DNA from 3 places in the Streptomyces sp. NPDC031210 genome. Region 2 is predicted to be linked to each of the others. Evidence: riboswitches for the same ligand, from Rfam matches in the RefSeq annotation. Region 2 holds a riboswitch; each other region holds the start of a gene.
What was found. Region 2 has a riboswitch for cyclic di-AMP ahead of ACZ45Z_RS23655 (M23 family metallopeptidase). Riboswitches for the same ligand answer to the same signal wherever they lie in the genome.

Region 1 (2,255 bases), on a different contig from region 2:
CCGTGGCGTCCAGGTCGAACATCGCCTGGTCGATCAGGCGCTGCTCGGTCGCGTCGTAGCCGACGAGCTCCGGGCCGATCTGCTCGATGACGGCCAGGACGGCCTTCTCCACGCCCTTGCCCATGTAGCGGCTCGGGTCGCCGTCACGGAGCTCGATGGCCTCGAAGGCGCCGGTCGAGGCACCGGACGGGACGGCGGCACGGCCCGTGCTGCCGTCGTCGAGGCCGACCTCGACCTCGACCGTGGGATTACCTCGCGAGTCGAGAATTTCGCGGGCTACGACGACGTCGATGGACGGCACGTTGTCTCCTTCATGGGTGTCTGGAGTTCTGCAGCACGAGCCTAACGGGCCGGGGCGCATCCGTTCGCCCTCGGCCCGCTCAGTGGGACGAAAAGAGGCCCAAAGGCGCAGTTCACGGCAGGTATCGGGGCATTGTTCGCCGAGCGGGGAATACCGCGTTACGGAGCTGGTCGCGGGCCCGCGGCGGCTCGGGGGCCGGGGCGGGGCGGGGCGGGACGCAGAAGCCCCGCCGCGGCGCGCTGGGGGACGGCGCGCCGGGCGGGGCGGTCTGAGGGACTCGTGGTGATCCCCGGGGCCCCGGTGAGGGGTGCGGCTCAGACGCTGAACTGCTGGCCCGGGAAGATCAGGTTCGGGTTGCCGCCGATGACGGACTTGTTGTCCGCGTAGACCGACTTCCAGTTCTTGCCGTGCGCCTTGGCGATCTTGGCGAGGGTGTCGCCGGCCTTGACGGTGTAGTTGCCGGAGCCGTTCGACTTCTCCGGGGCGGGGGCCGGGGCCTTCTTGGGCTCGGGCTTGGCCGGCGCCTGCTTCTGCTGCGGCGCGGACTCGGTCTTGGCGGTGTCGCCGGAGGTGTCGACATCGGCGGCGGGGCCACCGGCGGTCAGGTTGCCGGCGCCGGCGCAGGACCAGGCGCCCGGGCCCTGGAGGGCGAGCAGCTTCTCGGCGGCGGCGATCTGCTGGCTCTTGGTGGCCAGGTCGGCGCGCGGCGCGTACTGGGTGCCACCGGCGGCGGCCCAGCTCGAGTTCGAGAACTGCAGGCCGCCGTAGTAGCCGTTGCCGGTGTTGATCGACCAGTTGCCGCCGGACTCGCACTGGGCGACGGCGTCCCAGGTGGCGACGGACGCGGCGGAGGCGGAGGAGGCGCCCATCAGCGGGACGGCCACGGCGGCACCGGCGACGCCGGCCAGGGTGGCGACGCGGACGGCCTTGGACGCACGGCGGTGCTTGCCCTTGTTGTTCAGCATGGTTCGTTCGTTTCCTCACCGACGCCTGCGAGGTGAGCTGTCGGGTTCGGGCCATGTGAGTTGCCCGGCCGCGTGTGGATCACACATGGCTTCACCCCAAGCCGGTCGGCCCGCTTTCGCGGGTGGGGCCGGCGCTTACCTTGGGTCCCCCGCTCCCGCCTTCGGCGCTTGCGCGTCGACTGCCTCCGACCACCGGCAGGATTCGGCGTGTGATCGAAGGGCTCGCTTTGGCGAGCGGTCCCGACCGTAAGCAGGAACCCCCTTGGTGTTCAAACCCCACGTTCTGAACCAAGTTGACCGTTTTTGATCACCAGAGGGGCCTATCTCCGCAGGTCGGGCGGCTTGCGCCGACGGCGGGCCGGCCGGGCGCCGCACCCCCGTGACGAGAGCCTTGTCTCACTTTCGCCAAACGGGGCGAACGGCGCTAACTGGCCTTGTCAGTTCCCCAGATCGAGCCGCTGACCAGGGCGGATCAGATCCGCGTCGGCGCCGACGACGTCCTCGTTGCGGTCGTAGAGCGCGGGCCAGCCGCCGGGCAGCTCATGAGCCCGGGCGATGGCTGACAGGGAGTCACCCGGCCGGACGGTGTAGTCGCCGTCGGCCGCCGGGCCGGTACGTCCGGCCTCGTCGCCGCGTGAGGCGTGCCGGCCCGAGGACCTGCCCGCGTCGTCCGTGTCCGCGGCGTCCTCGCCGGCGTCCGCGCCGCCGCGGTGCTTGCCCTTGGCGGGCGACGGGTCGGCGCCGGGCTCCGCCCCGGCGTCCTCCCGGGGCGCGTCACGGCCGTCGCCGGTCCGGTCCTCCGCGTCGCGGTCGTCACCGGCCCCGCCGGTCGGGTCGGCCGAGGGGGACGCGTCGTCCTCGTCGCCCGGGGCCGCCGGGTCGGAGGCGTCGGGCGCCGACGGCGAGGGCGTCGGCTCGTCGCCGGTGGACCGGTCGGATCCGGAGGTGTCCGACGCGTCGGGCTCCTCGGCGGAGCCGGAGGGGTCCAG
Region 2 (2,255 bases):
GCTTTTCCGACAGGGACCGGGTATTCATGGATATTTTTTGGCCAACGGCGTACGCGGGAGGGTGAGGGCAAACCCCTCATGGTGCGGGCTTCGCCGGTCGGGCTCCGGCCGGGAAACGCCGAAGCCCCGGCCGGGTGGGCCGGGGCTTCGGGGAAAGCGGTGGGTCAGACGTTGACGCCGTGCCCGCGCAGGTACGCGACCGGGTCGATGTCCGAGCCGTAGTCCGGGCCGGTGCGGGCCTCGAAGTGCAGGTGCGGGCCGGTGACGTTGCCGGTGGCGCCGGACAGGCCGACCTGCTGGCCCGGGGTGACGGTCTGGCCGACCGAGACGCCGAGGGACGACAGGTGGCCGTACTGCGTGTACGTACCGTCGTTCATCTTGATCACGACGTTGTTGCCGTACGCGCCGCCCCAGCCGGCCTCGACCACGGTGCCCGCGCCGACGGCGCGGACGGACGTGCCGGAGGCGGCGTGGAAGTCGATGCCGGTGTGGCTGCCGGAGGACCACAGGCCGCTCGACGCCTTGTAGGCGGTGGAGACGTAGGAGCCCTCGATCGGGGAGGCGAAGGCGTTGAGGCGCTTGCGCTCGGCCTCGCGGGCGGCCCGCTCCTTGGCCTCACGCTCGGCCTTGGCCCTGGCCTCGGCCTTCTTCTTGGCCTCCTCGGCGCGCTGCTTGGCCTGCTCGGCGAGCTGCCTGGCCTCGGCCTCGGCCTTCGCCTTCGCGGCGGCGGCTTCGGCGGCGGCCTGCTGCGCGTCGGCCTGCGCCTCGATGCGGTTGGCGAGCTCGTCACCGAGCACGACGGCCTGTCGCAGGCCGGTGTCGCTGATGCGCGCCTCGTCCGTGGCGGCCAGCGCCGGCGAGGCGACGGAGGCGACGACGCCGGTGGCGGCGAGGGTGGCTATGCCGGCGATGTTGCGGGTCGCGCGAGCGGTGCGGCTCGCACGACGATGCTTCCCGGTGGCACGGGTGAACGCCATGTGCTGGCTTGTCCTTTCCTTCCTTCTCGCCTACCGGGTTAGCTGACGGGTTCGGAGCAGGAAGGTCTCCTACGGGCTCCTCCAAAGAGAGGCCCGATTCACCCCAAGGGACGTGTGGGTCCCCGGCTCCCCTGGCTCGCGCCGTACGGGGACTCGGCGATGACTGCCCGGTGCCGCGGTTGCGGCGTACTTCTGACGAACAGCCGGACTGACGCTAAACGGGACATCTTTCAATCGGCAAACAGAACCGGCTCTTTGTGCCGCACGCCACAGGGGCACCACGCAACCATCCACAGCAATCCGGACATAAAGGGGATCCCGTGGCGCGCGAACGCCACGGGATCCCTTTTGTCACACTATGACCAGCGGTTCAGGAGGGCGGCCGAGCCGCCCGCGCACCGCCTCGGCGAGTCAGCCGCCGACGACCGTCACTTCGCCGATACCCAGCGCCTTGACGGGCTCGGCGATCTGTGCCGCGTCGCCCACCAGGACCGTCACCAGCCGGTCCACGGGGAAGGCGCTGACCGCCGCCGCGGTCGCCTCGACCGTGCCGGTCTCGACCAGCCGGGCGTACAACTGCGCCTGGAAGTCGTCCGGGAGGTGCTGCTCCACCTGGTCGGCGAGCGTGCCCGCGACGGCCGCCGCGGTCTCGTACTTCAGCGGCGCGACGCCGACGAGGTTCTGCACGGCGACGTCACGCTCGGCGTCCGTGAGCCCCTCGGCCGCCAGGGTGCGCAGCACCTGCCACAGGTCCTCCAGCGCCGGGCCGGTGGAGGCGGTGTCCACCGAGCCGCTGATGGCGAGCATCGCGGCACCGCTGCCGTCGGGGGTCGAGCGCAGCACCTGCCCGAAGGCGCGCACCCCGTAGGTGTAGCCCTTCTCCTCGCGCAGCACGCGGTCCAGGCGGGAGGTGAGCGTCCCGCCCAGGCAGTACGTGCCGAGCACCTGCGCCGGCCAGACGCGGTCGTGCCGGTCGGCGCCGATGCGGCCGATGAGCAGTTGCGTCTGGACCGCGCCGGGGCGGTCGACGATCACCACCCGGCCGGTGTCGTCGGCGGTGATCGGCGTGGCCTTCACCGGCTCGGCGGTGGAGCCCGTCCACGCGCCGAGGGTGTCGGCGAGCGCCGCGTCCAGGTCGACGCCGGTGAAGTCGCCGACGATGACGGCGGTGGCCGTCGCCGGGCGCACATGGGCGTCGTAGAAGGCGCGGACGGCCGCCGCGTCGATGCGCTGGACGGTCTCCTCCGTGCCCTGGCGGGGCCGGGACATGCGGGAGGT
Region 3 (2,255 bases), on a different contig from region 2:
GCGAGCGGCTGCGGCAGGCCGGCGAGCAGCGGCAGCAGCGTGGCGCAGCGGGCCGGCTCGTTGGTCTGGGTGGAGCGGCGGATGATCACCGAGCGGACCTCGTCCCAGTGCCGGATCGTCCACTCGCGCCACCGCCCGTACGCCGCCTCCCCGCGCGGGCCCTGTTCGGCGTGCGGGCCGTCGAGATAGCGGACGGCGCCGAGGAGGAGGTTCGGCTGGCGCTTGTTGCCGGCGGGCAGCGAGCCGGCGAGCAGTTCGCAGAACTCCGTGTCCTGGCTGATCCGGAACGTCAGCTCTTCGTGCGCGTCGGACTGCCCGCGCGCCTGCTGCCAGGCGAATTCCCGGTACCGATCCGCCACTGTCTGCGCGTTGTGGAAGGCGTTGGCGACGTTGACGACCATGTTCCGACGTTACTGCTCTCACGCTGCGTAATTGCCGTGCACCCCTCCGCATAACAACTGGCGCACAATCGCCGGAAGATCGTTTGAAGGCCGTCGGTCAACTCGCCCGGTTTGCGCCCTCGGTGGGTGAAAAAGTCCTCGCCAAAGCTCGTACGGAGCACGTACGGATTCGCTGGAACGCTTGGAAATCGACTGCCACCTCTATTACTGTCCGATAACGCAGCGCGGTCGTCCCAGCCGTCGCAAGAGGCGGCACCGCGCGGCCGACGCCGAATCCCGTAAGCGCACTTCACGCACTCCAGCCCCCGCCCGCCCAGGACTTCACGCCACCCCGGTCATTCCGCACCTCGGCACGCACCACCGTGAGGCCACACCGCGACGCATCACCGCGACGCATCGCCGCGTAGCCGAGCCGCGCCGAAATGACCGGACCGCGCCGAATCTCCCGGACGTACGGGGACCGGATCGCACGAGCCGCGCCGAGGGAACCGGGGAACCATCCCCTTGGGGTGAATCGGACGCCTCCCGCCAGAGGCGCCCGTAGGAGACCTTCCTGCTCCGAACCCGTCAGCTAACCCGGTAGGCGAGAAGGAAGGAAAGGAGTGCGCCCCCGTGGCGTCCAACAGGTCTGCCTCCGAGGCTCCGTCCGCCTACGACCCCGCCGAGCGAAGCCGCTTCGACGATGAGCGAAGCCCCTTCGACGGAGGCCCCGTCGAGGGCCGCGGTCACAGCTTCGGATTCGACGCCGCCGACCGGGACGGCGACGGCCCCTGGGAAGAGTGGAATCCCACCGAGGAATCCGTCCGTCCCGTCCGCGGCAAGCACCGGGTGGCCAAGCAGCGCGGCGGCGGACTCGCCCGCAGCGGCACGGTCCTGGGCGTCGGCGTCATCGCGGCCGTCGGCGCGGGCGGGATCGCCACGGCCGAGGGCCGGCCGCCGGTACCGATCTCGATGCCCGACATCGGCGGCATGGCCGGCGACCTCGCGGCGAAGCTTCCGGACGCCAAGTCCCTCCCCGGCATAGGCGACCTCATATCCGACCCGGACGCCGACTCCGCCTCCGCGGCCGCCCCGGCCACCGCCGCCACGGCCCCTCTGGCGGCCCAGGGCAAGGACGCGGGCGAGGCCCTGCGCAACCGCATCCTCCAGCAGGCCGACGCGCAGCGGGGCGCCGCCGAGCGCGAAGCGCGCGACGCCGCCGAAGCCGCCGCCGTCAAACAGGCCGAGCAGGCAGCGTCCGAGAGCCAGAAGGCGGCCGAGAAGGCCGCGGCCGCCAAGAAGGCGGCGGAGGCGGAGGCCAAGCGCGAGGCCGAGGAGGCGGCACGCCGCAAGGCGGAGGCCGAGCGCCTCGCCGAACTGGCGCGGAACTTCGTCTCGCCCGTCACCTCCTACACCCTCACGGCCAGCTTCGGCCAGGCCGGCGACCGCTGGGCCGCGGACCACACCGGCCAGGACTTCGCCGCCCCGACCGGCACTCCCGTCAAGGCCGTGCACTCCGGCACCATCACCCAGGCGGGCTGGGCCGGCTCGTACGGCTACCGCATCGTCCTCACCCTCGACGACGGCACCGAACTCTGGTTCTGCCACCTGTCCTCGATGCTGAAGACCTCCGGCAAGGTCAACACCGGCGACATCATCGCCCGCGTCGGCGCCACCGGCAACGTCACCGGCCCCCACCTCCACCTGGAGGTCCGCCCGGGCGCCGGCGACCCGATCGACCCGATGCCTTGGCTGCGCGAGCACGGGGTGAGCGTCTGAGGGGTCGGCCGATGGCCGGCCGCCTCGTCATCCGATGGCTGGCCGGCCCGTCAGGCTGATGCCCGGCTGCTCTGTCAGTCGGACGCGGTTGGCCCG

Region 1: linked by a shared signal. The riboswitch ahead of ACZ45Z_RS11820 (transglycosylase family protein) and the one ahead of ACZ45Z_RS23655 (M23 family metallopeptidase) in region 2 are both predicted to bind cyclic di-AMP.
Region 3: linked by a shared signal. The riboswitch ahead of ACZ45Z_RS31750 (M23 family metallopeptidase) and the one ahead of ACZ45Z_RS23655 (M23 family metallopeptidase) in region 2 are both predicted to bind cyclic di-AMP.

What each region holds. Positions count from the first base shown of each region.
Region 1 is NZ_JBVIHH010000005.1:98,918-101,172, forward strand. Features, by position in the region: gene eno (phosphopyruvate hydratase) at 1-361, opposite strand, end outside; gene ACZ45Z_RS11820 (transglycosylase family protein) at 616-1,266, opposite strand; cyclic di-AMP (ydaO/yuaA leader) riboswitch at 1,274-1,443, opposite strand; gene ACZ45Z_RS11825 (transglycosylase family protein) at 1,704-2,255, opposite strand, start outside.
Region 2 is NZ_JBVIHH010000013.1:142,204-144,458, forward strand. Features, by position in the region: gene ACZ45Z_RS23655 (M23 family metallopeptidase) at 165-977, opposite strand; cyclic di-AMP (ydaO/yuaA leader) riboswitch at 990-1,146, opposite strand; gene ACZ45Z_RS23660 (M16 family metallopeptidase) at 1,389-2,255, opposite strand, start outside.
Region 3 is NZ_JBVIHH010000026.1:43,314-45,568, forward strand. Features, by position in the region: gene ACZ45Z_RS31745 (DUF2332 domain-containing protein) at 1-401, opposite strand, end outside; cyclic di-AMP (ydaO/yuaA leader) riboswitch at 869-1,002, shown strand; gene ACZ45Z_RS31750 (M23 family metallopeptidase) at 1,014-2,159, shown strand.